One region of the Streptomyces sp. NPDC050264 genome, then DNA from elsewhere that is predicted to be linked to it. Evidence: riboswitches for the same ligand, from Rfam matches in the RefSeq annotation. Region 1 holds a riboswitch; the other holds the start of a gene.
The links. Region 1 has a riboswitch for glycine ahead of gcvT (glycine cleavage system aminomethyltransferase GcvT). Riboswitches for the same ligand answer to the same signal wherever they lie in the genome.
Positions count from the first base shown of each region.

Region 2: it holds a riboswitch for glycine, as region 1 does, so the genes downstream of both, gcvP (aminomethyl-transferring glycine dehydrogenase) here and gcvT (glycine cleavage system aminomethyltransferase GcvT) in region 1, are expected to answer to the same signal.

Region 1 is NZ_JBFAKV010000033.1:43,232-59,184, reverse strand. It holds gene AB0J02_RS38780 (alpha/beta fold hydrolase) at 1-194, shown strand, start outside; gene AB0J02_RS38775 (YafY family protein) at 154-1,131, opposite strand; gene AB0J02_RS38770 (thioesterase family protein) at 1,175-2,059, opposite strand; gene AB0J02_RS38765 (chitinase) at 2,085-3,068, opposite strand; gene AB0J02_RS38760 (trimeric intracellular cation channel family protein) at 3,190-3,861, opposite strand; gene AB0J02_RS38755 (M1 family metallopeptidase) at 3,897-5,291, opposite strand; gene AB0J02_RS38750 (dipeptide ABC transporter ATP-binding protein) at 5,452-6,672, opposite strand; gene AB0J02_RS38745 (ABC transporter ATP-binding protein) at 6,693-7,790, opposite strand; gene AB0J02_RS38740 (ABC transporter permease) at 7,787-8,788, opposite strand; gene AB0J02_RS38735 (ABC transporter substrate-binding protein) at 8,935-10,704, opposite strand; gene AB0J02_RS38730 (ABC transporter permease) at 10,820-11,824, opposite strand; gene AB0J02_RS38725 (enhanced serine sensitivity protein SseB C-terminal domain-containing protein) at 12,106-12,897, opposite strand; gene AB0J02_RS38720 (enhanced serine sensitivity protein SseB) at 13,016-13,798, opposite strand; gene AB0J02_RS38715 (AAA family ATPase) at 13,836-14,468, opposite strand; glycine riboswitch at 14,663-14,762, shown strand; gene gcvT (glycine cleavage system aminomethyltransferase GcvT) at 14,935-15,953, shown strand, end outside.
Region 2 is NZ_JBFAKV010000008.1:367-16,319, reverse strand. It holds gene AB0J02_RS16025 (glutamate-cysteine ligase family protein) at 1-23, opposite strand, end outside; gene AB0J02_RS16020 (hypothetical protein) at 558-1,142, shown strand; gene AB0J02_RS16015 (DUF5999 family protein) at 1,452-1,649, shown strand; gene gcvP (aminomethyl-transferring glycine dehydrogenase) at 1,713-4,598, opposite strand; glycine riboswitch at 4,783-4,878, opposite strand; gene AB0J02_RS16005 (PRC-barrel domain-containing protein) at 4,992-5,366, shown strand; gene AB0J02_RS16000 (DNA polymerase IV) at 5,896-7,254, opposite strand; gene AB0J02_RS15995 (MerR family transcriptional regulator) at 7,301-7,921, opposite strand; gene AB0J02_RS15990 (bifunctional nuclease family protein) at 8,114-8,587, opposite strand; gene AB0J02_RS15985 (MerR family transcriptional regulator) at 8,674-9,405, opposite strand; gene AB0J02_RS15980 (FHA domain-containing protein) at 9,433-10,374, opposite strand; gene AB0J02_RS15975 (DUF881 domain-containing protein) at 10,460-11,383, opposite strand; gene AB0J02_RS15970 (small basic family protein) at 11,389-11,721, opposite strand; gene AB0J02_RS15965 (DUF881 domain-containing protein) at 11,718-12,623, opposite strand; gene AB0J02_RS15960 (mannose-1-phosphate guanyltransferase) at 12,714-15,209, opposite strand; gene AB0J02_RS15955 (CDP-alcohol phosphatidyltransferase family protein) at 15,324-15,932, opposite strand.

The DNA of each region.
Region 1 (15,953 bases):
AGTTGGAGCTGCCCGTGCTGGTCTGCTGGGGCGCCGAGGACACCTGGATCCCGGTCGCGCGGGGGCGTGAGCTGGCCGGGCTGATCCCCGGTGCCGAGCTGCGGATCATCGAGGGCGCCGGGCATCTGGTCCAGGAGGACGCGCCGGCCGAACTCACGGCCGCGCTCGGTCGGTTCCTGCGTACAGGGCGGTGATCGCGGCGGCGCAGCGGGCCAGCTCCGCGCGTACCTCGGGGGGTTCGAGCACCTCCACGTGGTCGGCGAAGGGTGCCAGGGAACGGGCCGCGCCCAGGACCCCGTAGCCGAGCCCGACCGTGATCCACTCGCTGACGCCGTCGTCCTCGGGGTGTTCGGTCAGGGAGTTGCCGCACATCCGCAGGAACAGGTCGAAGCGGTCGCGGCGGACCCGGGCGGTGACGTCGATGCCGCCGGGCCGCACCTCGACCTGTCTCTTCAACGCGGCCCACACGTCGGCGAGTTCGACGCCCGCCCGACGCTTGACCGGGGCGTCGGTGGGCGTCGCGGCGTGCATCCGGTCGGCGCGGAAGAGGCGGGGCACGGCCCGGCGGTCGGCGATCAGGTACCAGACGCCGGCCTTGAAGACGAGGCCGTACGGGTCGACGGTGTACGTGCGGGGCGCGTCGGCGCCGCTGTGCCGGTAGCGGATGCGCAGTCGCCGGTCGGTGAAGACCGCGTCCCGCAGGGCGCTGACGTCGACCTCGGGCGGGGGCGGGCCCATCCAGCGCGAGGACTCGACCAGGATGCGGCGGCTGGTCAGTTCGGCGGCGGGCCGGTGCGGTGCGGGCAGGGCGGCCATGACCTTGCGCAGGGCCGAGCCGAACGCCGTGTCGAGGCCGAGGGCCGCGTGGGCGCCCTGCGCCGCGAGGATGAACAGGGCGCGGGACTCGTCGGCGGTGAGCCCGGTGACATCGGTGCGGTAGCCCGGCAGGAGGGCGATGCCGCCGTGGCGTCCGCGCTCGGCGTAGACGGGGACGCCCGCGGCGCTCAGCGCGTCGATGTCCCGGTAGATGGTGCGTACCGAGACCTCCAGGCGGTCCGCCAGTTCATGGGCGGGGACGCGGCCGCGGGTCTGGAGCAGCAGGAGGATGGAGAGCAGGCGGTCCGATTTCACCGCGCCAGCCTCTCGCACCCGGCCCGGCCTCCGCAGCGAAGAACTACCCGAGCCGCACCCGCGCCAGCTGCCTCGACTGGGCCACGAGACGATCCTTGGCGTCCCAGACCTCCGCGTCCTCCTCCAGGAAGCCGCCGGCCAGGTTGCGTGTGGTGATGGAGACGCGGAGCGGGCCCGGCGCCGGGCGGCAGCGGATGTGGACGGTCAGCTCGACCGTCGGGACCCAGCCCTTGAGGCCGAGTTCGAAGGCGGTCGGCGGCAGGGCGTCCACGGCGAGCAGCAGCGACAGCGGGTCCGCGTCGCGGCCGTCGGCCAGGGCGAACCACGCGCGCATCTCGCCCTTGCCGGACGGGGCGCCGAGGGCCCAGCCGAGCGTGGCCGGGTCGAGCTTGAGCGCGAGGCGGTCGGTGATCGCGGAGCTGCCGGGGACCGGGGGCGTGCCCTCGGGTGCGTCGCCCGCGCCGAAGCACTGCTCGATGGGCGGGATGGGCGGGGCCTGTGCGCTGGTGCGTACGTCGTCGGGGAGCGCGTCCAGGTCGCCGTAGGAGGCGAGGACGCGGATGCGCTCGACCTCGGTGCCGTCGTCGGCGTACTGGAACAGGGAGGCCTGGCCGGTGGAGAGGGTGCGGCCGGTGCGTACGACGTCGGTGCGGATCACGGCGGGGCCCGGGGCCGAGGCCGTCAGGTAGTGCGCCGAGATGGTGAACGGGTCACTGTGCGGCAGGGCGTCCGCGAGGGCGCGCCCGAGTACGGCGAGCAGGTAGCCGCCGTTGACGGCGTTGATGATCGTCCACCCGGCGGAGAGGTCGATGTCGTAGACACCGGGCTCCCGCCGGATGACGGTCGTGTCGCGGTCGAACTCGCTGTCGCCGATCGTCGCCGCGGTCATCGTCGTCGTACGGTCCTGCATGGACGCTGCTTCTGCCATACCGGCAACGTACAACAAGAAATTACTAAGCGGTAGCTTCGTATTTCGCGAGGATCTTGGTGAACGCCCAGGGCTCCTGGTCGACACCGGAGCACGTGTCGTCGTTCGGGTAGGCGCCGGGACAGGGCCGGTCGCGGTTGACCGACCAGAAGGAGAGACGGGCCAGGTGGTGCTCCTGCGCGTAGGCCAGGATCGTCTCGAAGTCGGCCTGGGTGACGGTCTCCTCGACGTCGGTGATGCCGTTCATGGAGGACAGGCCGCTGTGCCGGTACGCCTCGTCGTCGCTGTAGCCGTACGCCGACTTCACCCGGTCCTTCAGCCCGTCGGTGGCCTGCTCGGTCAGCTCGCCCATGTTCCGGCCCGCGCCGCCGAAGTCGAACGGCATGATCGTCCAGCCGTCCACCTCCAGACCCGCGTCGGCGGCCCGGTCGATCATGCTGCCGTCGGGACCGCTCTGGTCGGACGGGAACGTCACGTAGGTGGTGAGGCCCGCGTTGGCCGCCTTCACCTTCTTCAGGGCGTCGATCGTCTTCGTCTGCGTGGCCGGGTCGCCGTAGGCGTCGCCCTCGATGTCGATGTCGATCGCCTTGAGCCCGTAGGCGTCGATGACCTTCTGGTACGCCCCCGCGAGCGCGTCCGCGTCGGAGCAGGACTGCTCCAGCTTGGCGCCGCTCGCGCCGCCGAACGACGGGACGACATCACCGCCGCCCGCACGCACGGCCTCGACCGTCTTCTGGTCGGCGCCGCCGGTGAGCGGCCGGGAGCCGTCCCACTCCGGGGTGCAGCCGCCGGCGTCGAGGACGAAGGCGAGGGTGAACCAGCGGACGCCGGTGGCCTGTTGGACCTCCGCGGGGTCCGGCGGGTCGCCCCAGCCGTTGTAGAGGTAGGGGGCCACGGCCTGCGGGGCGGCCGCGGGGGCGGGGTCGGCCTGGGCGGTGGTGAAGAGGGCGCCTGCCGCGACGGCGGCGGTCGCGGCGGCCACGGCTATGAGCCGGGTACGAGTTCTCATGGGCCTTCCAAGCGTGGGGGGAGGGAAGGTTGGTCCAGACTTAATTCAGCACGTGAGTTAACTCGTGTGGCCGTTGGGCGTCAAGAGACAAACGGGAAAAGGGAGTTGGAGGCCCGCCCCGCTACGGCGTCTCCTCCGTCACGTCCACCGCGGCCGACCTGCGGTTCCACGCGCGGGGAGCGCGCCAGTGGTAGTGCATGGCGAGCAGCCGCAGAAGGAACGCGGTGAGGACCGCGACGGCGCTGGTGAAGCCGTTCAGGGCGTCGTAGTTGATGCACAGGACCACGATCCCGGCGCCGACCATCGCGGGGACCGCGTAGAGGTCGCGGTCCCAGCGGACCAGCGACGGCACCTCGTTGGCGATGATGTCGCGCAGCACGCCGCCGCCGACCGCCGTGGTGAGGCCGAGCGCGGCGGACGCGGTGAGGCCGAGCCCGTAGTCGTACGCCTTGGTCGTGCCCGTGACGCAGAACAGGCCGAGGCCCGCCGCGTCGAAGACGTTCACCGCGAGCTGGGTCCGCTCGACCTCGGGGTGCAGGAAGAAGACGAAGAACGCGGCGATGATCGGGGTCACGAAGTAGCCGAGATCGGTGAAGGCGGCCGGGGGCACGGCACCGATGACCAGATCGCGGAACACCCCTCCGCCCAGCGCGGTGGCCTCGGCGAGCGCGACGATGCCGAAGACGTCCCAGTTCTTGCGTACGGCCATCAGCGCGCCGGAGATCGCGAACACGAAGATGCCGATGAGGTCGAGCCAATGCTGGACGGAGGGGGTGAACAGTTCCTGGATCACCCGACATTCTTACCTGCCGGGCGGCCGGAACCCGGCTACAGGCTCGGCCTGCCCGTCGTGAACAGCCAGGTGTCGAAGAGACCGTCGAGCCGCTGACCGGAGATCCGCTCGGCGAGGGCGATGAACTCGGACGTCCGCGCGTTGCCGTAGCGGTGCAGCTTCGTCCAGGCGGGCAGCAGCTTGAAGAACGCCTTGTCGCCGATGCGCTCGCGCAGCACCTGGAGCGTCATCGCGCCGCGCTGGTAGACCGCGGAGGCGAACATCGTGTCGCGCTGCGGGTCACCGACCTTCGTCTGCCAGAAGGAGGAGGTGGCCGGGCGGGAGTTGTAGCCCGCGAGGAAGGAGTCGTGGGCCGACTGGGTCCCCTTGTGTTCCGCCCACAGCCACTGGGCGTACGTGGCGAAGCCCTCGTTGAGCCAGATGTTCTTCCACTGCTCGACGGAGACGGAGTCGCCGAACCACTGGTGGGCCAGCTCGTGCACGATCGTCGACTCGTTGCGGACGGCCGAGTAGCTGGGCTTGGACTGGGTCTCCAGGGAGAAGCCGGCCTGCGGCATGTCGTCGACGACCGCGCCCGTCTCCTCGAAGGGGTAGGGGCCGAAGACCCGGGACCAGTAGTCGGTGGCCTCGGCGGTCACGGCGTACACGTCGACGCTGTTGCTGTCGGCGAGGACCGGGTCGATGGCGACGTAGATGGGAGTGCCCGCCGGGGTCCGCCCCTTCTTCACGTCGAACTTCCCGATGCTGGCGGTCGCGAGGTAGGTCGCCATGGGCTTCGACTCGCGCCAGTGGTGGACGGTCTGCCCGCCCTTCGTGTCGTACGTGTCGACCAGCCGGCCGTTGGAGACGCCGGTGAGGCCCTTGGGCGCCTTGATGCGGATGTCGTAGGTCGCCTTGTCCGAGGGGTGGTCGCTGGACGGGAACCAGGTGGAGGCGGCGTTCGGCTCACAGGCGACGAAGACGCCGTCGGTGGTCTTCATCCAGCCGTAGTCGGAGCCGAAGACGATCGGGCCGCTGAGCGCTTCGGGGACGCCGCCGTAGGTGACGGCGACGCGGAAGGTGTGGCCCTCGCGGATCGAGCCGCGCGGGGTGACCGTCATCTCGTCGGCGGTGCGCGTGAAGTCGGCGCGTCTGCCGTCCACCTCGACCCGGGTGACCGTGAGCTTCTGCAGGTCGAGATCGAAGGAGGAGAGGTTCTGGGTGGCGCGCGCGGTGAGGGTCGTACGGCCGTCGAGGCGGTCGGTGTCGGGGTTGTAGGCGACGTCGAGATCGTAATGACGGGCGTCGAAGCCGCCGTTGCCGAGCTGGGGGAAGTACGGGTCGCCGATGCCGTCGGCGCCGGGGGTGGGGGCCGGGGAGGCGGCTATCAGGCAGAAGGAGGCGGCCGCGACGGTGAGCGCGGCCAGGCGTGCCGAACGGGAGAGAGCCATGGGGCGTCCCTTCGAACGTGTTCCGGTGTATCGGACACGGAGACACTGCCGTTCGGGGGCACGACGTGTACATGACCCTTCTGGGTCATGTTGGGCGGCGGCGCCGCGGAGATCCACCGGGGGGCCGCCGCGGCTCGTGCGGCAGGCCCCCCGCAGCGGGCTACTTCTTCTCGGGCTCCTCCGGCGTCTCCGGTGCCACCGACGCGTCCGGTGCCTCCGGTGCCGCCTCCGACGGCGTCTCCTCCGACGGCTCCTCCACGACCGCGGCCGGTGCCGGGACCGTCACCACGTCGATCGCCTCCTTCGCCACCGAGAGCAGCTTGGTGTCCTCGGGGGCCTGGTCCGGGGCGTTCTCCGGGTGGTGGCAGGCGACCTGGTGGCCGGTGCCGAGCTGGAGCAGCGGGGGCTCCTTCGTCGCGCACACCTCCGTCGCCTTCCAGCAGCGCGTGTGGAAACGGCAGCCGGCGGGCGGGTCGATGGGCGAGGGGACGTCGCCGCGCAGCAGGATGCGCTCGCTCTTGATGCCGCGCCGCTTCGGGTCCGGCACCGGCACCGCCGACAGCAGCGCCTTGGTGTACGGGTGCATCGGCGTCGAGTAGAGGTCGTTGCGGTCGGCGAGTTCCACGATCTTGCCGAGGTACATCACCGCGATGCGGTCCGAGACGTGCCGGATGACCGAGAGGTCGTGCGCGATGATCACGTACGTCAGGCCGAGCTCGTCCTGCAGGTCGTCGAGCAGGTTCACGACCTGGGCCTGGATCGACACGTCGAGGGCCGAGACCGGCTCGTCGGCGACCACCAGCTTCGGGCGCAGGGCCAGCGCGCGGGCGATGCCGATGCGCTGGCGCTGGCCGCCGGAGAACTCGTGCGGGTAGCGGTTGTAGTGCTCGGGGTTGAGCCCGACGCGCTCGAGGAGATCCTGTACGGCCTTGCGCACACCGCCCTCGGGCTTGACGCCCTGGATGTTGAATGGCGCCCCGACGATCGTGCCGATGTTGTGGCGCGGGTTCAGCGACGAGTACGGGTCCTGGAAGATCATCTGGACGTCGCGGCGGAGCGGCCGCATGCCAGTGGTGCCCAGGTGCGTGATGTCGGTGCCCTCGAACTCGACGCGCCCGGCGGTGGGTTCGAGCAGCCGCGTGATCAGCCGGCCCATCGTCGACTTGCCGCAGCCGGACTCACCGACCACACCCAGGGTCTCCCCCGCGCGCACGTCGAAGGTGAGCCCGTCGACGGCCTGCACCGCGGCGACCTGCCGCTTGAGCAGCCCCTTCTTGATCGGGAAGTGCTTGACCAGTCCCTCGACCTTGAGCAGCGGCTCGCCCTTGGCGGGATCCGTTGAGGTGGCCGGCGCGTCGCCCGCCTGCTGAGGGATCGTCATCTCGGGTCCTTTGGCGTCCGTCACAGCTTCGGCGCAATCTCTTCGGTCCAGATCCGCTCCCGCTCCTCGGCCGACATGTGGCAGGCCGAGTAGTGACCGGTGCCGATCTGGTGCAGTTCGGGGCGCTCGCGACGGGTGATGTTGTCCTTGGGGATGTCCGCGTACGGGCAGCGCGGGTTGAAGGCGCAGCCGCTCGGCAGGTTGATCAGGCTGGGCGGGGAGCCCTTGACCGGGGTGAGCCGGTCGGTCTGCTCCCGGTCGATGCGCGGCATCGAGCCCAGCAGGCCCCAGGTGTACGGGTGCTGGGGTGTGGAGAAGACCTTGCCCGCCGGACCGCGCTCGACGCAGCGGCCGCCGTACATGACGAGGAGTTCGTCGGCCATCTCCGCGACGACGCCCAGGTCGTGCGTGATCATGATGACGGCCGAGCCGAACTCCTTCTGCAGGTCCCGGATCAGGTCGAGGATCTGCGCCTGCACCGTCACGTCGAGGGCCGTGGTCGGCTCGTCGGCGATCAGCAGCTCGGGGTTGTTCACCAGCGCCATCGCGATCATCGCGCGCTGGCGCATACCGCCGGAGAACTCGTGCGGGTAGGCGTCGACACGCTTGTCCGGCTGGGGGATGCCGACCCGGTCGAGCATCTCGATGGCCCGCTTGCGCGCCGTCTTCTTGTCCACGTTGTGGTGGACCCGGTACGCCTCCACGATCTGCTTGCCGATCGTGTAGTACGGGTGCAGCGCGGAGAGCGGGTCCTGGAAGATCATCGCCATGTCGCGGCCGCGCAGCTTGCGCACCTTGTCGGGGTCCGCGGTCAGCAGCTCGGTGCCGTCCAGCCAGATCTCGCCGCTGATCTGCGCCTTGCGCCGGCCGTACTGGCCCGCGGTGTGCAGGCCGAGGATGCCCAGCGACGTGACGGACTTGCCCGATCCGGACTCGCCGACGATGCCGAGGGTGCGGCCCTTCTCCAGCTTGAAGGAGAGCCCGTCGACGGACTTGACCAGACCGTCGTCGGTCGGGAAGTGCACCTTGAGGTCGCGGACCTCGAGGAAGGCCTTGGGAGCGGCCGGGGCGGCGACGGGTTCTCCGACCGCCGCACCGGTCTTGTGCAGTTCGGTCATCCCAGCCTCACTCGCGGGTCGATGACGGCGTACAGAAGGTCCACGACGAGGTTGGCGACGGCGATCGCGAGAGCCGCGAACAGCGTCACGCCGAGGATCACGGGCAGGTCCTTGTTGCTGATGGCCTGGACCGCCGCGAGGCCGAGACCCGGCAGGTTGAACGTGGACTCGGTGAGCACGGCGCCGCCGAGCAGCACACCGAGGTCGAGGCCGAAGACGGTGAGGATCGGGGTCATCGCGGAACGCAGGGCGTGCCGGGTGATGACCGCGGACTCGCCGAGTCCCTTGGCGCGCGCGGTGCGGATGTAGTCCTCGCCCAGGATCTCCAGCATCGTGGCTCTGGTGAGGCGGGCGTACATCGCGGCGTTGAGGAAGGCGAGCACGATCCACGGCAGGATCAGTGTCTCGAACCAGGTGCCGATGGAATCCTCGGTGGAGAGGCTGTCGGCGATGTGCACCCAGCCGAGGCTGTGCACGAAGACGCCCATCGCGACCATGCCCGTGAAGAAGACCGGCAGCGAGACACCGCCGAGGGCGATGGTCATGGCGGAACGGTCCCAGATGGTGCCGCGCTTGAGCGCGGACAGCACACCGGTGGCGACACCGGCGATCAGCCACAGGACGCAGGCACCGGCGGCGAGCGCCAGGGTGACCGGCAGCGCGTCCTTGAGGGTGTTCCAGACGGGCTCCTCGGTACGGAAGGAGTACCCGAAGCACGGGGCGCCGCAGTGGGTCACGTCATTGCCGTTGACGTAGTCGCGGCCCAGCGGGATGCCCTTGACGAAGTCCCAGAACTGAACGAGCACGGGGTCGTTCAGGCCGAGCTTCACCCGGATACCGGCGAGCTGCTCGGCTCCGGTTGCCTTGCCGGCGAAGAGGACGGCTACGTCCTGACCCGCCCATTTGGGCAGCATGAAGAAGATGGTGAACGTCGCGAGCAGCACGACGAGCACCATGATGACAACGGCGAACAGGCGCCGGATGAGATAAGCAAGCACTGTGCGCGGCCCGGCATCGGCCGGGAACTCCTTGTGGGAGTTCCCGGTCGGCGCCCGGGGCCATCACCTGCCCTTCGGACTGGCGGGTTTCGGCGGCGGAGGTCCAGATCCGGGCAACGGATCGACTCCGTTGCCCGGAAAGGGTGTTACTTGACGACGCCGAGGGAGGCGTAGTCGTAGCGACCGTTGTACGCGTCGGACATGTAGACGTTGGTCAGACGCGGGCCACGCCAGGTGATGTTCTTCTCGTAGATGAAGGGCATCCAGTCGGCCTGGTCGAGGATCCGGTGGTCGAGCTCCTCGTAGATCTTCCCGGCCTTCTCGGCGTCGGTCTCGGCGATCGCCTTGTCGAAGAGACCGTCGATCTTCTTGTCCTTGATCTGGGACTCGTTGTAGTTACCGGTGTCCGACAGGAACCGGCTGTCCCACAGCGGCTGGCCGAAGCCCTGGCCGGACGGGAAGTCCGGGCCCCAGCCGCTCATCGTCATGCCGTAGCCGCGCTCCTTGACGACCTTCGGCGAACCGGTGATCGCGGAGGTCTCGGCGCCGTCGAGGGAGTCGACCTCGAGCTTGATGCCGACCTTGGAGAGCTGCTCCTGGAGCGCCTCGGCGGTGTCGACCTCACCCGGCTGGTTGTTACGGGCGGTGATCTTCGTGGAGAAGCCGGCCGGCTTGCCGCACTCCTTCAGCTCGGCCTTGGCCTTGGTCACGTCCGGCTTGCCCTTGCGGGCGAGGACGCCGTACGGGTCGTAGTCGCTGTGGCCCTTGATGGAGACCGGCAGGGTCGAGTTGGCGATCTCGCCACCGGCCAGCTGGCCACCGCGGGTCTGCTGCAGACCGGCGAAGTCCGTCGCGTAGAACACGGCCTTGCGGCAGTGGACGTTGTCGAACGGCTTGGCGGTGTGGACCAGGGCGACGTAGCGGACGAACGAGGTCCGCATGTTGTCGACGCTGTCCTTGTGGTCCTGCACGGCGGTGACGCGACCCGACTGCGTCATGCCGGTGCCGTTCAGGTCGACGTCGTAGTCGCCTTCCATGAGGCGCTTGTCGTTCTCCTCCAGGTTGGCGGAGATCGTCACGTCGATCTTGTCGGGAAGCGCGGCGCGGATCGGGTCCGAGGCCTTCTTCCACTTGTCGTTGCGGACCAGCACGATCTTCTTGTTGGCCTTGTACGACTGGAACTTGTACGGGCCGGAGGAGAACGGGTGCTGGGTGTACTTGGTCGCCGTGTCCTTCTCCTGCTTCACCGGCGAGCCGGACGGCATGGCGAGGAACTGCTCGAAGTCACCGTTGGCCTTGGGCAGCTTGAAGACGATGGTCTTCGCGTCCGGCGTCTGGATCGACTTCAGGCCGAGCTTGTCCTTGGACTTGTCCTTGTAGGGGCCCTTGTACTCGCCCTTGGGGTCCAGGTTCTGCTTCAGGTACTGCGGACCACCGGTGATGGTGTCCGTCGCCCAGATGCGCTCGATGCCGTACTTGATGTCCTGCGAGGTGATCGGCGAACCGTCTTCCCACGTGACGCCGTCACGCAGGGTGTACGTGTAGGTCTTGCCGCCGTCGGTGACCTTCGCGGTGGAGGAGGCGAGGTCGCCGACCAGCTCGGTGGAGGCGGCGCCCGCCTTCGGCGCGAACGTCACCAGCTGACGCGTGTAGAACCGCATGAAGTCCCACGACATGCCGTAGTAGGCGCGCTGCGGGTCGGCGGAGTCCAGGTCCTGCTTGCCGACCATCTTCAGCGTGCCTCCCTTCTTCGTGGAGGCGTTGGCGATCTTGTTGTACGCCGCGTCGTAACCGGCGCCCTTCGACGAGTCCTTGGAGTCGCCGTCACCGCCGCCGCACGCCGTGGTCGACACGAGCGCCGCGACGACGAGGGCCGCGCCAGCGGCGAGCCGTCGCTTCGGGGAACTTGTGGGCATTTTCTCGTAACCTCCGAGATCGCGGTCCCGGGCAGAGCTGCCGGAGAACCATGGAGTAGAGCCACCTGACAGTGCGGCAGGGGCAGTTCGGTACAGACCTGTCGGGCCTGTGGCTTTACCGGGACCCCTTGGGGTCGAGCGCGTCGCGCAGCCCGTCGCCGAAGAGGTTGAACGCGAGGACGGTGATGAAGATCGTGACGCCCGGGAAGATCATGAACATCGGGTCGTGCTCGTACGTCTCGAGCGCGTCGCGGAGCATGCCGCCCCAGGACGCCGTGGGCGGCCGGACACCGGCGCCGAGGAAGCTGAGCGCGGCCTCCGTGAGGATGTTCGTCGGGATCATCAGCGTCATGTAGACGACGATCGGCGCGGCCAGGTTCGGCAGCAGCTCCCGGAAGAGGATGTGCCGCGAGCCGCCGCCCAACGACCGGGCCGCTTCCACGTATTCGCGCTCACGCAGCGAGAGCGTCTGCCCTCGGACGATGCGGCCGACGTACGGCCAGCCGAAGAAGCCGATGACCATCACGAGGACGGCGATGCGCACCCCGCTGCCGGTCAGGCCCAGCAGGTCGTCCGGGAGCACCGAGACCAGGGAGATGATGAAGAGCAGCTGCGGGAAGGAGAGCAGCACGTCCATGACGCGGCTGATCAGCGCGTCGACCCAGCCGCCGAAGTAGCCGGCGATGATGCCGAACAGCGTGCCGAGCGCCACCGCGAGGATCGCCGCGAGGAAGGCCACGAGCAGCGAGATGCGGGCGCCGTAGACGATGCGGCTGAACACGTCGCGGCCCTTGTTCGGCTCGACGCCGAACAGGAAGTCGCCGCTGACACCGCCCAGGGAGCCGGTGGGCAGGTTCGTCAGGGGGTCCAGCTTGTCCTGGTGGAACTGGTTCGGCGGGTGGCCGAGAAGGCTCACGATGAGCGGCGCGAAGACCGCCACCAGGATCAGGAAGACGACAACGATGCCACCGGCGAGGGCGACCTTGTCCCGCTTGAGGCGGTTCCAGGCGATCTGCTTCAGCGACCGGCCCTCGACCTTGCGGCCGGGCGCGCTCGCGGCGGCGTCGACCGCGGCGGTCGGATCCGCTTCCGCAGTCGTGTCGTGCAATGGTGCCGTCATCGTGGCAAGGACCCCTCTCAACCGGCGGTGACCGGCCCACACTTGCCGCTGTAGCGGCGTGATTCAGTCCGTCGTACAAAGAGGCGAAGCCCCTTGCTGCCGGAGTCTTCAACCTGTGTGCGATCTGTTGCCAGACTTGACGGGGAAAGGATGCCTAAACGTGATGCTGTCAGGGGTGTTCCGTTATCCGGACGGCTGTGAACGGGGTGCGGACGTTGGGCAGTTGGGTCGTTAGTGGCGCCAGCTCGGACATTGGGCCCACAACTGCCCATAGACCGTGGTCAGTACGAAGCGCCGTACGGCGGCGGATATCCGTACCCGCCACCGGCCGGGGCCGCCGGCGCGGCATGCGCCTCACGGTCGTAGAACGGCCGGGCGTTCGCCCGCAGCCACATCGCCACCGGGTCGTACGCGTCGGACATGGCCACCGTGGAGACCGGCAGGCCCTCCGGGACCGCCGCGACGGACTGCTGCATCATCGCGCGCACCGCGTCCACCGACGCGGGCGCCGTGTCGTACACGTCGAGGCCGATCGCCAGGTACGGCACGCCGATCGCGGGCTGCACCCAGGCGCGGCGCAGCGAGCGGATCGCGGTGGTGCGGTGCGCGTTCTGCGCGAGCAGCGCGTAGAACTGCGGGAGTTCGATGGTCGGCTCGGCCAGCCGCATCGGCCCGGCGGGCTGCCGGTCGAGCCCGCCCGCGATGCGGCGCAGGTCGAGCCAGGGCACGCCCACTCCGCCGCCGGGGGCGTGCGGGTTGAGCCACAGGCCGTAGTGGTCGGGGTAGAGGGTGCGGGCCGCGTCGACCCCGCCGACCACCTCGTAGGCGCGGGACCAGCCGGACGCGGAGAGTTCCTGAGCGGACGTCACGCAGGGTGCGTAGGAGAAACCGTCGACGTCCATGTTCCCGTACTGGGCGTCGGGCGAGCCGGCCTGGCCGTGCCAGAGCAGCATCCAGACCTGTCCGGCGGCGAGGGCCGCGAGGAGCGCCTCGTATGCGTCGTAGCGCCCGGGGGTCACCTGGCGCAGCATGTGCTCGACCTGTCCGGCCGCGGCCGTGCCCGACGCACTCACCCGTAACCGCCCCTTCGTGAACGTCCGTGTTCCGCCGTGACCGGAGGGCACAGCGCCGCCCGGTCAGGTCATGAAACCAGCTTAAGCGGCGTTCCTGACACCGACTTGACGGACGGCGTCACCGTTCCCGCGCGTAGAACGGACGTACGCGTGCGCGCAGGAAGTCGGCGACCGGGTCCTGCGTGACGTCGAGGAAGACCAGGTTCACCGGCCAGCCGACCGGTGCCCGGCCGAGCGCACGGCCCAGCGCGTCCAGCGGCAGATCGCGTGCGGCGCCCTCCCACTGGCTCAGTTCCACGCCGACGAACAGGGAGGGAGTCGCGTCCTCGACGACGGCGAGGCAGCGGCGGGCGCTCAGTACGGTGCCGGTCGCCTCGAACTCCTCGCGCACCGCCGCCAGGAAGTCCACCGGGTCGTGCTGCCAGTCCGGCTCGGAGAGCACGACGCGGCCGCCGGTGGCCGGGCCGTCCAGCGGGGTGCGGCCGCTGCGGGCCAGCTCGGCGACGGCGGCCGGGGGCAGCGGGATGCCGACCGCGCCGTCCGGGTTCACGGCGAGCCCGACCTGGGCGGGCAGTCCGCGCGCGAACTCGACGGCCGGGGCCACCGTGCAGTCCATGCGGCCGCCGGTGACCTGCATGAATTGCTGCTCGGAGCTGAAGACGGGCACGTACACCTGGCCCTCGATCTCCAGCGTCGGCAGGTCGAGGTCGCGGCTCGCGGTGCCGCCGCCCTGTGGCAGGGGTATCCAGACCGGGCTGCGGCCGAGGACCTCGACGATGCGGGCGCCCGCCCCTTCGACACCGAGTGCCGCGGCGAGGACCTCCTCCAGCTCGTTCGCCGGCCAGCCCCGCGTGGGGTGGGGGTGGGGGTGTGCGTCCTCGTGATGCGCCGGGTGCTCCATAGCCGCCGACGATAACGCGAACGTCCGGACGGGCGGGCTACTCCCCGGGCCCGGACGGCTGTTCCCTGAACGTGATCCCGCCGAGCGCGTCGGTCGCCGCCCGGTCCAGCAGCACCGCCGACTCGATCCCCGACGGCAGATCGCCCCGCTCCGTCGACGTCACCAGGGCGCCCACCGCCCGACGATGCCGCGCGAACGCGTACCGCGACACCCCTCGGCCGCGCTCCAGCTGCCCTTCGAGCGCCGTGTCCGGCGGCACGTCGAGGAGCAGCAGGTGGACGGAGGCGCCGCGCCGCCGGGCCGCGCGGGTCACCCAGCGGCGCACCCAGGCCTGGGTGCCGCAGTCGTGCACGACGACGCTGGCGCCCGAGCGCATCGCCCGCCGCAGGCCCACGTAGTGCGCGATGCGGACCAGCGGGCGGTAGAGCGCGTACGGCACCCGGCGGGGCAGCCGGGCGGCCCAGCGCTCCCGGGTGTCCTGCGAGTCGATGCGCACGACCGTGACGGCCCGCCGCATCAGGGTCGACTTGCCGCTGCCCGGCAGTCCGGAGAGCACGACGAAGTCGCCCGCCGCGAAGCCGATCCGGTGCGGTGTACGGCCATCGCGCCCTCGCAGGTCCCGCACCGAACGCTGCCGCGGGGCACGCACCCCCGGCACTCCCGGCACCACCGCCGACCCGGCCGAAGCCGTCGTCCCGTACGCGCCCACGACTGCCTTGTGCACCGTGATCGTCCTCCCCGTTCCGGTCACGCCACTCTTCTCACCAAGTGTAAAGAGAAGGTAATGCCCTACAAGAGGTTTCCCCGTTCCGCGGGCGTGCAATGATGTGCGCGCCACACGCACACAACCGCATACCGGCCGTTCGAATCCGCGCGGGAGAGTTCCGGACACGTACGTGTACCCGGACGCCGAAGGAGCAAGTTCCTCCCTTGAATCTCTCAGGCCCCGTACCGCGCGGGCGAGGCACATCTGAAAAGCGGGCCGCCCGGCCAGTCCGGCGGTCCCACCCAAGGTGCAAGTCATGACCACCAGTACGCGTGGTCGGGGCGAACCTCTCAGGTTCCGATGACAGATGGGGAGGAACCTCCGCCACGGGGGACCCCTCGCCATCGCCGTCACGCCCGGGAGCAGCACCATGACCCGTACCACCGCACTCGACGCCCTGCACCGCTCGCTGGGCGCCACGATGACCGACTTCGCCGGCTGGGACATGCCGCTGCGGTACGCCAGTGAGCGCGACGAGCACAACGCCGTGCGTACGAAGGCCGGCCTCTTCGACCTGTCGCACATGGGTGAGATCACGGTGTCGGGACCGGACGCGGCGGCGTTCCTGAACTTCTCGCTCGTGGGCAACATCGCCACGGTCGGTGTCGGCCGCGCCCGCTACACCATGATCTGCCGCGCGGACGGCGGCATCCTCGACGACCTGATCGTCTACCGCCTCGGTGAGACCGAGGCCCCCGAATATCTGGTGGTCGCGAACGCGGGCAACGCGCAGACCGTCCTGGACGCCCTGACCGAGCGCGTCGCCGGGTTCGACGCCGAGGTCCGCGACGACCGGGACGCGTACGCGCTGATCGCCGTGCAGGGCCCGCACTCCCCCGCCATCGTGAAGTCCGTCACGGACGCCGACCTGGACGGGCTGAAGTACTACGCCGGTCTGCCCGGCACCGTCGCCGGTGTCGAGGCGCTCATCGCGCGTACCGGCTACACCGGCGAGGACGGCTTCGAGCTGTTCGTCGCCCCCGCCGACGCGGAGAAGCTGTGGCAGGCGCTGACCGAGGCGGGCGCCGAGTACGGCCTCACCCCGTGCGGCCTGTCCTGCCGCGACACGCTGCGCCTGGAGGCGGGCATGCCGCTGTACGGGCACGAGCTGACCACGGAGCTGACGCCGTTCGACGCGGGGCTCGGCCGGGTCGTGAAGTTCGAGAAGGACGGCGACTTCGTGGGCCGCGAGGCCCTGACGGCCGCCGCCGGTCGCGCCGAGACCGCCCCGCCCCGCAAGCTCGTCGGCCTGGTCGCCGAGGGCCGCCGCGTCCCGCGCGCGGGCATGCCGGTCGTCCACGAGGGCCAGGTGGTCGGCGAGGTCACCTCCGGCGCCCCCTCCCCGACCCTGGGCAAGCCGATCGCCATCGCGTACGTGGACGCCGCGCT
Region 2 (15,953 bases), on a different contig from region 1:
CCGGCAACGACCTTCTCCCCCATGGAAGCTTCCCTCCTCGCATGGGCCGCCCGACGATCCGGCCGCGTGTCACGGTGGATGATGCCCATGCAATGTGATCGATAAGGCCCCGCGCGGACCCGCGGAACAGTACGCTCGATGCGGTTACCCGGGGGCACATTCCTTAGGCATGCCACGTTCCGTAGATAAATCTACGAACGGTTGGTGAAAAACGCCGACGAGAATCAGCCGACCGCCCGATCGGGCAACACCGAGGTCACGCGGCCAAAGCTCAAGAGAAATCGGATGGGCGCCGACAAAACGGCACGGGGACGACGGCTTAATAGCGCCTTGTGCACCCCATCCGCCTTGGTAGCGGAAACAACTTGTGAACACACGTCGTATAAACTTCGCGAACGAGACAGAGAGTTGGCGCCCGAGGTCCAGGCCCCCGCCCCCTCTGCCCCGCGTAACGCTGCGCACCCCGCGCACCCCGCAGACCCCGCAGCAGACAGCGCCGTCCGCTCGTCCCGCACCGCCCTCGCACCACGTGCCTGTCGAATGAGAGGCGACCCACCATGCCGCTGCATGTCCCCCCGGCGCCCGCGCCCGCCCTCCGCACTGTCCTCACAGCCCTAGGTTCGCCCACCGCCGTCCGTGAGGCCCGTACCCCTTCCCTGCGTGCCGCACAGGGACCAGCAAGTCCTGAACTCCCCTTGCCCGTCCACGTGTTGGACCGCATCACGGAAACCACCGGACCTTCGCGCGCCCGCCTCGCGGGCTGGCGCTTCCTCATCCGTATCGGGGATCGCGCGGTGGCCGCCGCCGACACGATGCTCACCCCGGACGGCTGGACCTTCTCGCACTTCTTCGAAGGCCCCTACGTCTCCTCCACCGAGCGCGCCCTGCGCCAGGCGGAATCCCTGCCCAAGCCCTACCAGCCACGGCTGCTCTCGGTCCCGGAGCTGTACATGCTCACCCTGTGGCTGCACGGCGACCACACCGCCGACGCCGCCAGCGGGCACCCTGCCGCCGACGACATCCTGATCCCGCTCGCGCCGGCGCCACCCGGCATCGCGGCCCACCGCCCGCACCGCGTGGCGGAACTGCTCCCGGTGCTCGCCCTTCGGCTGACACCACCACGGGCCGCCCTGCTCGCCTGACCCTGTGCCCCGCACCGTCCGCCGTCCGGTCGCGGGGCACAGCTCTGCCCGGCCCCGCCCCACCGGACTAGCCCACTCAGGCCACCCGGAACCACCCGAAGGGACAGTGCAGTTGGGATGAACCGTCCGCACGGGTGACGCGTCTTCATCCGGTGAGGACCGCTGCAACGAAATCCCTGCGGATTGACGCCCACAGGGCAACACTGGGTTCCGACCAACTGACAACGGGGGGCGGCCATGAACACGACTTCACGCCGCAGCACGGACACCAACATCATCGACTTGACTACGCAGCGAAAGAACCCATCCATGTGCCAGCACCAGCCATCGTGCCCGACAGCAGAATCCGCTGACCGGGAGGCCGCGCTCCCCGTGGCTCACCACCCGGAGCAGGGCTGGAGCCTCCTGTGCAACGGAGTCCTGCTCTTCGAGGACACCGGTGAGCTGCTCCCCAACGGCACCATCATCGCCCCGCACCGCCCACTGACAGTGGTCACGGCGGCGTAGCGGCCCAAAAGGGCGCGCGACCAGCCGTTCACCCCGGCCGGCCGCGCTGCCCCTCCCCGCTCCTTACGCCTCGTAGGCGTCCAGGGGCGGGCACGAGCACACCAGGTTCCGGTCACCGAAAGCCTGGTCGATGCGCCGAACCGGCGGCCAGTACTTGTCCGAAGCGGCGACTCCCGCGGGGAAGACACCTTCCTCGCGGCTGTACGCGTGCTGCCAGTCGCCGCCGAGCATCCCGGCCGTGTGCGGAGCGTTCCGCAGCGGGTTGTCATCCACCGGCCACTCGCCGGAGGCAACCCGCTCGACCTCCCCGCGAATGGCGATCATCGCCTCGCAGAACCGGTCGATCTCCCCGAGGTCCTCGCTCTCCGTCGGCTCGATCATCAGCGTCCCGGCGACCGGGAACGACATGGTCGGGGCGTGGAAGCCGTAGTCGATGAGGCGCTTGGCGATGTCGTCGACGCTGACCCCGGTCGCCTTGCTGAGCGGCCGCAGATCGATGATGCACTCGTGCGCGACGAGCCCGCCCGGCCCGGTGTAGAGCACCGGGTAGTGCGGTTCGAGCCGCTTGGCGATGTAGTTCGCGGAGAGCACGGCCACCTGCGTCGCCCGCTTCAGCCCCTCGCCTCCCATGAGCCGCACGTACGACCAGGAGATCGGCAGAATGCCGGCGGAGCCCCACGGCGCCGCCGAGATCGGCCCGACCCCGGTCTTCGGCCCGGCGGCCGGCTGCAGCGGGTGGTTCGGCAGGTGCGGCGCGAGGTGGGCGCGCACCCCCACCGGGCCGACGCCCGGACCGCCGCCGCCGTGCGGGATGCAGAACGTCTTGTGCAGGTTCAGGTGCGAGACGTCGCCACCGAAGTGCCCCGGCTTGGCCAGCCCCACCAGGGCGTTGAGGTTCGCCCCGTCGACGTACACCTGACCACCGGCGTCGTGCACGGCGGCACAGATGTCGGCGACGTGCTCCTCGAAGACCCCGTGCGTCGACGGGTACGTGATCATGAGGACGGAGAGCTGGTCGGCGTAACTCTCGATCTTGGCGCGCAGGTCCTCGACGTCGATCTCGCCGTCGTCGGCGGTCTTGACGACGACGACCTTCATCCCGGCCATCACTGCGCTGGCCGCGTTGGTGCCGTGCGCCGACGACGGGATGAGGCACACCGTCCGCTGCTCGTCGCCGTTGGCGCGGTGGTAGCCCCGCACGGCCAGCAGACCCGCGAGCTCGCCCTGCGATCCGGCGTTCGGCTGCAGCGACACGTTGTCGTAGCCGGTGACCTCGGCGAGCCGCTCCTCCAGTTCACGGATGAGCGTGAGGTAGCCCTGCGCCTGCTCGGCCGGCGCGAAGGGGTGCAGCTGCCCGAACTCGGGCCAGGTGACCGGCTCCATCTCCGTCGTCGCGTTGAGCTTCATCGTGCAGGAGCCCAGCGGGATCATGCCGCGGTCGAGCGCGTAGTCACGGTCGGCGAGCCTGCGCAGGTAGCGCAGCATCGCGGTCTCCGAGCGGTGCTGGTGGAAGACCGGGTGCGTCAGGATCTCGTCGCCGCGCAACACCGTCTGCGGCAGCACGTCCGCCACCTCGGCGTCCAGCGCCTCGATGTCCGCCTCGACACCGAACGCGTCCCAGACGACCCCGAGCCGGCTCCGCGTGGTGGTCTCGTCGCAGGCGATCGACACGTGGTCGGCGTCGACGAGCCGCAGGTTGACCCCGCCCTCGCGCGCCGCGCCGACGATCCCCGCGGCCGCGCCGGGCACCCGGACCGTAAGGGTGTCGAAGTACGCCCCGTGCACGACCTCGACCCCGCCCGCCGTCAGACCTGCGGCCAGCAGTGTGGCGTAGCGATGGGTGCGCTGTGCGATGGACCGCAGACCGTCCGGTCCGTGGTAGACGGCGTACATCCCGGCCATGACGGCGAGCAGGACCTGCGCCGTACAGATGTTGCTCGTGGCCTTCTCACGCCGGATGTGCTGCTCCCGCGTCTGCAGGGCGAGCCGGTACGCCTTGTTCCCGTCGGCGTCGACGGAGACACCCACGAGCCGTCCGGGCAGGGACCGCGCGAACTTCTCCCGTACGGCCATGTAACCGGCGTGCGGACCGCCGAAGCCCATCGGCACACCGAACCGCTGCGTCGTGCCGATGGCGATGTCCGCGCCCAGCTCGCCGGGCGAGGTCAGCAACGTGAGGGCGAGCAGGTCGGCGGCGACGGTGACGATCGCGCCCAGCTCGTGCGCCTGGTCGATCACGGGCTTGATGTCGCGCACGGCACCGGAGGCCCCCGGGTACTGCACGAGCACGCCCACGACACCGCGCTCGGCGACCTCGGCCGGAATGCCCTCGCTCAGGTCGGCGACGACGATCTCGACGCCGGTCGGCTCGGCCCGCGTCCGGATGACGGCGACGGTCTGCGGCAGCGCGTCAGCGTCCACCACGTACGCGCCGTCCTTGACCTTGCCGACGCGCCGTGACAGCGCCATCGCCTCGGCGGCGGCCGTGCCCTCGTCGAGCAGGGAGGCACCTGAGGTAGGCAGCCCGGTCAGCTCGGCGACCATGGTCTGGAAGTTGAGCAGCGCCTCGAGGCGGCCCTGCGAGATCTCCGGCTGGTACGGCGTGTAGGCCGTGTACCAGGACGGGTTCTCCATGACGTTGCGCAGGATGACCGGCGGCGTGAAGGTCCCGTAGTAGCCGAGCCCGATCATGGAGCCGAGCACCTGGTTGCGGTCCGCGAGGGCGCGAAGCTCCGCGAGCACCTCGGCCTCGGTCCGGGCGGCCGGCAGCTCCAGCGCCTCGGCGCTCTTGATCACATCCGGCACCGCGGCCGCCGTCAGCTCGTCGAGCGAGCCGTAGCCGACCTGCGCGAGCATCTTGGCCTGCGCGGCGTCATCCGGACCGATGTGGCGCTGCTCGAAGGGGATTCCCTGCTCCAGAGCGGAGAGCGGAGTTCGGTTGGCTGTCATTGCGGAGGCCTCCTGGTCATCGCGACCTGCGAGGGGCACCACGGCGTGCGTGCCCGGACGGCCTCCCCCTCTGTCATCTCAACCTGAGAGCTTCACCGGCCCGCCCCGCACGATCACGGAACACACCGGCTTTCACCGTCGGTGAGGGCGGAATACGTGCACCCGCCCTGCTTTCCAGAGTGACCTCGTCCGTGCGGTACAGGGGCCTGAGAGATTCCGGGGAGGATTTGCTCCTTCGGCGCCTCCGACAACTGCTCGGAGACTCTCCCGCACGGGGTCAGCAGCCGTCTGTCAGCCTACCAGCGGCCCCTTGACCCTCCTTTCGAGTGGCCGCCGTCCCCAATGTGCCCTTTCGTAGTCCTTACAGACGAGTTGCGATCATCTGGAGGGCCCGTGCTGACCGACGTCGATCCGCGCAACCTGATCGGCCGCAAGGCGTTCGACCGCAACGGAACCAAGCTCGGCACGATCGACGAGGTCTACCTCGACGACGCCACGGGCGTCCCCGAGTGGGCGGCGATACGCACGGGCCTCTTCAGCCGCGACGCCTTCGTCCCGCTGGAACCCAGCGAACTGATCGACGGCACCCTCCGCGTCCCCTTCGAGCGCGCCCTGATCAAGGACTCCCCGGACTTCGGCGTGGGCCGCCACCTCTCCCCCGAGCAGGAACTCCAGCTCTACCACCACTACGGCCTCGACATCACGGCCCCCCATTCCCCGGACATCATGTTCGGCCGCATCGCGGGCACGGAGGACGACCCGGCCTAGGGCCCCTGTCTTCAAACTCCCCTCGTCTCCCGGAGGGCGGCCCGGCGGCGTTCGGTGCGTGCGCTCTCGGCGGGCCGGGGGCAGGGCCTCGTACGGGGCGTACTCGGCTTTGCGCCCAGTGCGGCGAGAGTGCGTGCCGAACGCCCCCGGGCAGAGGTGAGTTCGAAGACAGGCCCTAGTCCCAATGCCGTTGCGTTACGGGCGATCTTGCCCTTCGTCGCCCCAGGCTCATGAACCGCCGTGACACGGTGGACTCCTGCGGTTCTTGAGAATGTCACCAGGATGCGCGCCGCGCCTGCGCTCGGGGGTGCACGCACCAAGATCGCGGCTAAGGCAACGGCATTGGCCCTAGGCCGTTTCTGATGGCTCTTGGTCGGGTGTAGGACTGATCGTCGGCGCAACGCGAGTCACCTCGTGATGAGCCGACTGCCCCTCCGAGCACGCCAGTGACAGGCATCTGACGGTTCCAAGAGCCGTCAGAAACGCCCTAGTCCGCATCGCGGCGACAGGACAGCCGGCGGCCCTGCCCCTAACCCCCCGGATCCACCAGCGGCAGCGGCTCCGCAGGCTCCAGCAGGGGGTCGTCGACCAGGAATGTCCGGACCCGCCCCGGACCCGTCGCGTACGGCGTCTCGAACCGCACCGTCACCCGCCCGAGCCCACTGCCCTGCACCCACCCCGGCCCGAACTCCGCATGCCGCACATCATGCCCGGCCATCCACCGCCGCTCGACCGGCTCGGCCACCACCTCGGCGACGGCCTCGACCGGCTCCCCCTCCTCGACGGCGTCCAGCGCGCCCCGGTCCTCCTCGGCGGCAGCCGCCTGCGCGAACAGGTCCTCCTGCGTGAAGTCCGCCAGGCCGCTCACCCCGACCCCGAGCAACCGCACCCCGCCCGTCGTGTCCACGGACTCCAGCAGCCGCGCGGCGGCCTCCCTGACCACCCCCGGATCGTCGGTCGGCCCCCGCAGCGTCTCGGACCGCGTCAGGGTGGAGAAGTCGTACCGCCGCACCTTCAGGACCACGGTCCGCCCCGACCGGTCGGCGGCGCGCAACCGCTCCACACACCGGTCTGCGAGCCGCCGCACCTCCGCACGGACCCGCACCCGGTCATGGATGTCCACGTCGTACGTGTCCTCGACCGACACGGACTTGGAATCCCGCTCGGCGACCACGGGCCGGTTGTCGTGCGCCAGCGCCATGGCGTACAGATGCCCGCCGTGCGACTTCCCCAGCAGCCGCACCAGCTCGTCCTCACCCGCCTCGGCGATCTCCGCGACGGTGAGGATCCCGGCCCGCCGCAGGTGGTCCCCGGTCGCGGGCCCGACCCCCGGCAGGATCCGCACGGACTTCGGGCCGAGCAGCGCCCGCTCGGTCCCCGGCCGTATCAGCACAAGCCCGTCCGGCTTCGCCTCCTCCGACGCGATCTTCGCCAGCATCTTGGAGGCGGCGAGGCCGACCGACCCGGTCAGCCCGGTCACCCGCCGGATGTCGGCCCGCAGCCGCACTCCGACGGCCTCCGCGGAAGCCTCGTCCCAGGCCGCCTCAACGGTCTCCAGATCAACGAACGCCTCGTCCAGGCTCAACGGCTCCACCAGCGGCGAAAGCTCCCGCAGCAGCCCCATCACCTGCTCGCTGACCTCCCGGTACAACCGGAACCGCGGCACCAGGTACGCGGCATGGGGAGCGAGCCGCCGCGCCTGCCCCATCGGCATCGCCGAGTGCACCCCGAACTTCCGGGCCTCGTACGACGCCGTCGCCACGACACCGCGGGGCCCGAGCCCGCCCACGACGACCGCTTTCCCGCGCAGGCTCGGCTTCGCCGCCTGCTCCGCCGAGGCGTAGAAGGCGTCCATGTCGAGATGCAGAATCGTCGGCGCGGATCTCACCCCACCGATGCTGCCCTACGCCACTGACAACGCGGCCGAACGGGCGTCATACAGCGCGGTTGCGCCGCCTCGCGAGTTCGTCCGAGGGGTTGTGGCCGACGAGGGTCTCACCGGTGTCCACCCGCTCCCCGTGCAGCTGCGACAGGGCGCTCTCCACGTCCCGCAGGACCACGCCCACCGCGATCCCGAAGATCCCCTGGCCGCCCTGGAGCAGATCGTGCACCTCGGCCGGTGACGTGCACTCGTAGACGGTCGCGCCATCGCTCATGAGCGTCATGCGCTCCAGGTCCGCAAGGCTGCGCTCGCGCAGGTGCTGCACGGCGGTGCGGATGTTCTGCAGCGAGACACCCGTGTCCAGTAAACGCTTGACGACCTTGAGGACGACGACGTCCCGGAAGCTGTACAGGCGCTGCGTCCCCGACCCGTACGCGGACCGCACACTGGGCTCGACGAGACCGGTTCTGGCCCAGTAGTCGAGCTGTCGATAGGTGATGCCGGCCGCCGCGCACGCGGTCGGACCCCGGTATCCGACTTCCTCGGACGCCGCTTGGCCGCTCTCCCCCGCCACCGCAGAGACCGCCTGCGGGCGCTGCGGAGTGAGATCGGCCGCGCTGCCGTGAAACGAGTACGGACCGCCCGTCGCCGTACCGTCGCCGCTGCTTCTCACGCCGACCTCCTCTTTGACCTGCCTACACGACGGTAGGCAGTCACAAGGGGTGCGTCAACGAACGCCACACTCGCCACGCCGAGTGATAATCACCCTAGGAGTGGTTTCCCGTATCCCACCGCGGGGAAAGGCTAGCCGAATGCGCCGAGGCGGCCGCCGCTGGGCGACCGCCTCATGGTCGTTTCCTGCCGATCACTGGCTGTTGGTACCGAAATCCTCGGGCGAGATCTGGTCGAGGAACTCGCGGAACTTCTCCACTTCGTCCTCCTGCTCGTCCGGGATCGCGATCCCGGCATCGTCCAGGACCCCGTCACTGCCGAAGATCGGCGTCCCGGTACGAAGCGCCAGCGCTATGGCGTCGGACGGGCGGGCGCTGACCTCGACGCCGCTCGCGAACACCAGCTCCGCGTAGAAGACACCTTCCCGCAGATCCGTGATGCGTACTTCGGTGAGCTCCTGTCCGACCGCTTCCAGCACGTCCTTGAACAGGTCGTGCGTCAGCGGACGCGCGGGGGCCATGCCCTGCTGGGCGAAGGCGATCGCCGTCGCCTCCCCCGGTCCGATCCAGATGGGGAGGTAACGGTCGCCTCCCACTTCACGCAGGAGCACGATCGGTTGGTTGGAGGGCATTTCGACCCGGACACCTACGACGTCGAGCTCGTTCACACAGCAACCCTAGGACGTGCCCGGCCGGTTTGGGTAGTCGGGCATGCGCCGAGGGCCGGGCCCACGGTGCTCACCTGCCCCTGCGATCAGGGCAGACGGACCCCGAGCGCGGTCTGGACAAGGGCCGCGTGCAGTCGCACGGTCAGCCCCGCCAGCTCCTTGGCCCGCGCCTGCGCGAGGGCCCTGGTCTGCGGATTACGGTGGACCTTGAGCGGCGCGACGACCGAGTCCACCAGGCCCGCCTCGCGGTCCGCGGCCGCCCGCATGAGCCGCAGATGCCGAGGTTCGATGCCGAACCGGCCCAGCTCTCCCACCAGCTCGGCGACCGATACGGCCGAGGCGTCGTAACCGCCCTCGGGCAACGGGACGATGAGCCCGTACGACTCCCACTCGTCGAGCTCCTCCTCCTCGATGCCCACGGCGGCGAGGAGCTCTTCCCGGCCGACGCGAGCGGCGGTGGGAGCTCCCTCGGCGCCGTCCGTGACGTCGCCGGGCCGCCCGGGAGCGGGTACGGGCAACGCCTCACCCGGCTCCAGGGCGTCGAGCTGCTCCTTGATGACCTTCAGGGGAAGGTAGTGGTCCCGCTGCATCCGCAGGACGTGGGCGAGTCGCTCGACATCGTCCGGGCTGAACTTGCGGTAGCCCGAGGGCGTCCGCTGCGGCTCGATGAGCCCCTCGGTCTCCAAGAACCTGATCTTGGAGATGGTGACCTCGGGAAACTCGTCGCGCAGCGCGTTCAGCACGGTGCCGATGCTCATCAGCCGACCGTCCACGGTGGCGGTGCCCGTTCCGGCACCGCCCCTCGGTGTGTGAAGCATGGACCTTCCTGAAGGTTCGCTGATGGGTCAGATACCTCGCTGGCTCGCGTAGAAGACCAGCCGGTACTTGCCGATCTGCACCTCGTCGCCGTTGTTCAGCGTCACGGAGTCGATGCGCTCACGGTTCACATACGTACCGTTGAGGCTGCCCACGTCGGACACGGTGAACGAGCCGTCCTGCTGGCGACGGAATTCCACATGGCGCCGCGACACGGTCACGTCGTCCAGGAAGATGTCGCTCTGCGGGTGGCGCCCCGCCGTGGTGAGGTCGCCGTCCAGGAGGAAGCGGCTGCCCGAGTTCGGACCGCGGCGCACCACCAGGAGCGCCGAGCCCAGCGGCAGCGCGTCGACCGCGGCCTGCGCCTCGGGCGACAGGGCCGGCAGCTGCGTCTGGCCGGTGGCCTCCGGGTCGTACGACTCGAGGCCCGAGATGGAGATCGTGGACGTCGTCTCCGACGGCCCCTCGGGCGTGATCCCGCCGCGCAGCGGGGCACCGCAGTTCGAGCAGAACCGGCTGTTCTCGCCGTTCCGGTTCCCGCACCTCGTACACACCAGGGCCGACATGGACGGATCCTCCTGCCGCGGCTGCCCCGCGGGGGCATGGGACGCGTACGGGTCGGAGTCAAACCCTCCACCCGTACTTGAGGTTGACGGTTCCCCGAAACCTATGCGGCCGGAACCGGCACGGTCAACAGACGACGCGCCCTGTCCGCCCGAATTGTCACCGCCGACCTGGTCCCGGAACAGCGGGCGCTCGCCCACCTGCGTCTCCGGCTCGTCTCCGTGGCGCGGCGCGCGATGACGGGCGTCGTCACGCGCACTCTTGCCGAACAACTTCGCAAACAACTTCACGGGCGATTCCCCTTGACCGAAACAGACCCGCCCGTGGGGCAGGACGAACCCTGACTGCCTACATCCGCGTACATCACTGACACGGACATCCTCACAACGTCCGTATCCGCCAAACAGTTTCCACCACGCACCCCGTCTCCGGTGCGCCGACCCCCCGCAACCTCATGCCCTTGCACGACATCCCCCATGTACCCGCGCCCCACTACGAGGACGACCGAGCGTAATCAGGCTGCTTCGCCGTCCGCAAGGCGTCCACGACGATCCTCTGCGAGCGACTCACAGCCACTGTGGCCTGCTCCTTCTCCAGCGTCTGCACCACGCCTCCGGGGATGTTGAGCGCCGGTTCGAGGTCCTGCGGCTTGCCGATGACCTTGAAAATGTACGGCTGGCCGACCTTGTGCCCGTCCACGCTGACCCCTTTCCCGCCACTCGCGTCCGTCAGGTACGTGTTGGCCACGACGCGAACGTCGTTCACCTGGATCGCCTCCGCGCCCGCCGCCCGCAACTCCTGGATCGCGTCGAGCAGCATGTCCGCCTCGACGGCCCCCTTCGCGTCGGTGACGGTCATGGTGATCCCAGGGCCCTGCGCGGCCACGGTGCCCGCCAGAATGCCGAGTTGGCGTTCCTTCTCGACCGTCTGCTTGCGGGCCTCCTCGGCCTGGTCCGAGCTGTTCTCCAACTCGGTGCGCTGGTCCTCCAGACCCTGTTTCTCATCCTCAAGACGCTGAGTCCGGTCATCGAGTTCATCGAGGATGCGAACAAGATCTTCCTGCCGCGCACCCCGCAGGGCGCTGTTGTCGTCGCTGTTGGACCGCACCTGGATGGCGAGTCCGAGGCCCAGGACGAACAGCAGCACGGCGACGGTGAGTTGAGCGCGCGACACGCGCGGCGGCCACAGCCCCTTCACGAGTCGCTGACGCCCGGTCAGCGGCGTCTCACCGACCTGCTCCGGTTCCGGCGCTCCCTCCGTGGGCGCGACCTCGGCCGGCAACTCCTTGCGCAGCCGGTGCGCGTGTGTGTGCGCGTGCGCGTGCTCGCCCCGTTCCCGCTTCCCGGCGTTCTCGGCGTTCGCAGCACGCTCGCCGTTCTCAGCGTTCTCGGCGTTCTCGGCGTTCTCGGCGTTCATCGGCCTCACGCCCGGAAGATGTGCCGCCGGATGGCGGCCGCGTTGGAGAAGATGCGGATGCCGAGCACGACGACGACACCGGTGGACAGCTGGGCGCCGACGCCCAACTTGTCGCCCAGGAAGACGATGAGCGCGGCCACGACGACGTTCGACAGGAACGACACGACGAACACCTTGTCGACGAAGATCCCGTCCAGCATGGCGCGCAGCCCGCCGAACACCGCGTCGAGCGCCGCGACCACGGCGATCGGAAGGTACGGCTCGACCACCGCCGGAACCTCGGGCCGGACGAACAACCCGACCACGACTCCCACGACGAGGCCCAGTACGGCGATCACGATGTGCCCTTCTGCTCTGCTCTCGGCTGTGCTGTACGTACGATCACGCTGGGTGCGGCCGGAAGCTTGATGTCGTCCTGGGCCGAAATACTGGTCCGGATCCCGAAGTTCTCCTGCAGGGCGTGCAGGTACATCCCGTCGGAACTGTTCTGGAACCGAGTACTCAGCCGCTGACCGTCCCCCACCGCGAGCACCGTATAGGGGGGCACCAGCGGCCTGTTGTCGACCAGTATCGCGTCCCCGGCGGCCCTGATGGCGGACAGTGCCGTAAGCCGCTGCCCGTTGATGCTGACGGCCTCGGCACCGGACTGCCACAGGCCGTTGACGACACGCTGCATGTCGCGGTCGCGCACCCGCCCGGTGTCGGAGAACCCGGCGCTCTCCCGCGGCCCGCTCCCGCCACCGGACTCGGCCGACTTGGCGTCGTCGACGACGAGCTTGACCCCGGGCCCGTGCACCGGGACGGCGCCCGACAGCACGCCCATCAGCTCGCCCTGCTCACCGCCGTGCTTCTTCAGCGCCTCGCGCTGCTTCTCCCCCACCTCGGTCCGCAGCGAGTCGACCCGGCCCTCCAACGTATCGGCGGATTTGGTCTCCTGCTCGATACGGTCGATGAGCTCTTCGCGCTCCTTGGCCACGACGGGCGCGGCGACCCGGGCCTGCGCGGCCCCCACCGTCACCACGAGCGCGGCGAGCACAAGGCCGGCCGCGAGTCCCAACTTCGCCCGCAGCGTCTTCGGCAGTCCGCTCTGTCCCAGAGCCCGCCTACGGGCAGTGGCTTCCGCGTACCCGTCGTCGAGGCTGTGGTCCATCACATTGGTCAGCAGCGACATGGAGGCATCGGGGCGCACAGGGCGCTTGGGGGTGCTCCGAACGGGGGGCTGCTGCGGCATGCCGCACATCGTCGCACGTCGTGGCCGCTACCTCCGAATGGCCCTGTCGGCGTGCCGGTCGGCGCCCGGGACGGGCGCCGACCGGGTCGAGCGAGGGGCTCAGCGGCCGGCGCTGTCCACCACGGCCGCCCACTCGTCGAGCAGTTGCTGCGCCGAGGCGTCGTCGGGCCCCTCGGCCCACAGATGCGTGACGGCCTCCGCCGGGTCGGGCAGCACCATGATCCAGCGCCCGTCCGCCTCGACGACCCGCACCCCGTCCGTGGTGTCCACGGACCGGTCGCCGGCCTCTTCCACGACCCGCCGCATGACGAGTCCCTTGACCGCCCACGGGGTCGCCAGATCCCGCTTGAGCACGTGCGCCCGCGGAATCCGCGCGTCGATCTGGCTCAACGTCAGCTGCGTACGCGCTACGAGACCGATCAGCCGCACGAAGGCCGCGGCCCCGTCGAACACACTGCTGAACTCGGGCACGATGAACCCACCGCGCCCATCCCCGCCGAAGATGGTCTCGTCCTCACGCCCCACGCGCGTGAGGTCGTCGGGCGACGTGGTCGTCCACTCCACCTGTGTCCCGTGGTACGCGGCGACCTGCTCGGCGATCCGCGTCGTCGTGACCGGCAGCGCGACGCGCCCGCTCCTGCGCTCCGCGGCGACCAGGTCGAGCATCACGAGGAGCGCCCGGTCGTCCTCGACGATCCGGCCCTTCTCGTCGACGAGCGACAACCGCTCACCGACCGGGTCGAACCGCACCCCGAACGCCGCGCGCGCCGACGCGACGATCTCGCCGAGCCGTACGAGCCCGGACCTCCGGGCGTCGGCGGTCTCGGTCGGCCTCGACTCATCGAGCCCCGGGTTGATGGTCAGCGAGTCGACTCCGAGCCGCCCGAGCAGGCTGGGCAGCACAAGACCGGCACTGCCGTTGGACGCGTCGACGACCACTTTCAGCCCGGCGTCGGCGATCCCGGTCGTGTTCACGTTCCGCAGCAGGGACCCGGTGTACGAGTCGAAGACGCTGGAGGGGAAGTGCAGGTCACCGATCTCGCCGGGGAACGCCCGGCGGTACTCCTGCCGCGCGTACACGCGGTCGAGCTTGCGCTGGCTGCCCTGGGACAGGTCGGCGCCGCGCTCGTCGAAGAACATGATGTCGACGGAGTCCGGCACGCCGGGTGTCGTACGGATCATGATGCCGCCGGCGCTGCCCCGGGCCGTCTGCTGCCGGGCCACCGGCAACGGCACGTTCTCCAGGTCCCGTACGTCCATGGCGCTGGCCTGCAACGCGGAGATGACGGCCCGCTTGAGCGCGCGGGCACCACGGGAGTGGTCACGCGCCGTGGTCACGGTCGACCCCTTTTTCAGGGTCGTCGCGTACGCCCCCGCGAGTCTCACCGCGACCTCGGGCGTGATCTCCACGTTCAGGATCCCGGAGACGCCACGGGCGCCGAACAGGTGGGCCTGCCCGCGGGACTCCCAGATCACCGAGGTGTTGACGAAGGCGCCGGCCTCCACCGTCTTGAACGGGTAGACGCGCACATTGCCCTGAACGATCGATTCTTCACCGACCAGGCACTCGTCGCCGATGACGGCGCCGTCCTCGATCCGTGCGGCCCGCATGATGTCGGTGTTCTTGCCGACGACGCAGCCGCGCAGATTGCTGTGTTGTCCGATGTAGACGTTGTCGTGCACGACCGCCTTGTGCAGGAAGGCACCACTCTTCACAACGACGTTCGAGCCGATGACGGTGTGTTCGCGGATCTCCACATCGGCTTCGACCTTGGCGTAGTCGCCGATGTAGAGCGGCCCGCGCAGCACGGCGTCGGGATGCACCTCGGCACCCTCGGCGACCCAGACTCCCGGCGAGATCTCGAATCCGTCGAGCTCGACGTCGACCTTGCGCTCCAGCACGTCGGCCTGGGCCTTCACATAGCTCTCGTGGGTACCGACGTCCTCCCAGTACCCCTCGGCCACGTAGCCGTAGACCGGCTTGCCTTCCTTCATCAGCTGCGGGAAGACGTCCCCGGACCAGTCCACCGGAACGTCGGCCTCGACGTAGTCGAAGACCTCGGGCTCCATCACATAGATACCGGTGTTGACGGTGTCGGAAAAGACCTGCCCCCACGTCGGCTTCTCGAGGAACCGCTCGACCTTGCCCTCTTCATCGACAATGGTGATGCCGAATTCCAGCGGATTGGGTACACGCGTCAGACAGACGGTGACGAGCGCGCCCTTTTCCTTGTGGAAATTGATGAGTTCGGTGAGGTCGAAATCTGTCAGAGCGTCGCCGGAAATAACGAGGAAAGCGTCGTCCTTCAGCGCTTCCTCAGCGTTCTTCACGCTGCCGGCAGTGCCGAGTGGCTTCTCCTCATTGGCATAGGTGAGCTCCATCCCGAGCTCTTCGCCATCCCCGAAGTAATTCTTGACCAGCGAAGCCAGGAACTGCACGGTGACCACGGTTTCGGTGAGCCCATGCCGCTTGAGCAGCCTGAGCACGTGCTCCATGATCGGCCGGTTGGCGACCGGCAGGAGCGGCTTGGGCATACTCGAGGTCATAGGGCGAAGGCGGGTACCTTCGCCGCCGGCCATCACGACGGCCTTCATGTCGGAAGCGTCCTCCTTGGAAGAGACGACGGTCTAGCCGACTTCGCCCGCCAAATTAACCCGCAGTTGTCATGTTGCGGACCATCCGGCTGCACCCAGCGCCCATCGGCGGGCTCAATCGGCCTCGGAGTCCGCCCTGACAAGCCGGCGGACTTGGACCATGTACAGGATCCCTGCCCACCAATACAGTGTTGTACCCCATCCTGCGAACGCCCATCCGAAAATAGCAGCGAGTTCGTGGATCCATCCACTTCCGTCACTGAGCAGCAGCAGAGGGAACGCGTACATGAGGTTGAACGTCGCTGCCTTGCCGAGGAAGTTCACCTGCGGCGGCGGATAGCCGTGGCGCCTGAGGATCCCCACCATCACCAGGAGAACCAGTTCTCGCGCCAGCAGTACGGCGGTGACCCAGATGGGCAGAATCTCCCGCCAGGTCAGACCGACCAGCGTGGACAGAATGTAGAGCCGATCAGCGGCAGGGTCGAGGAGCCGGCCGAGGTTGCTGATCTGATTCCAGCGACGGGCGAGCTTCCCGTCGAGATAGTCGCTGATGCCACTGAACGCGAGCACCAGCAGTGCCCAGCCGTCGCTCTTGGGGCCGCCGAACTCAGGCCTGAGGATGAGCCACAGGAAGAGGGGTACGCCGACCAGACGCGCCATGCTGAGGATGTTCGGGATGGTGAGCACCCGGTCCGTCTGGACACGGGTCTCCTGGACCTCCACCCGGGGGCCTCCTGTGGGAAA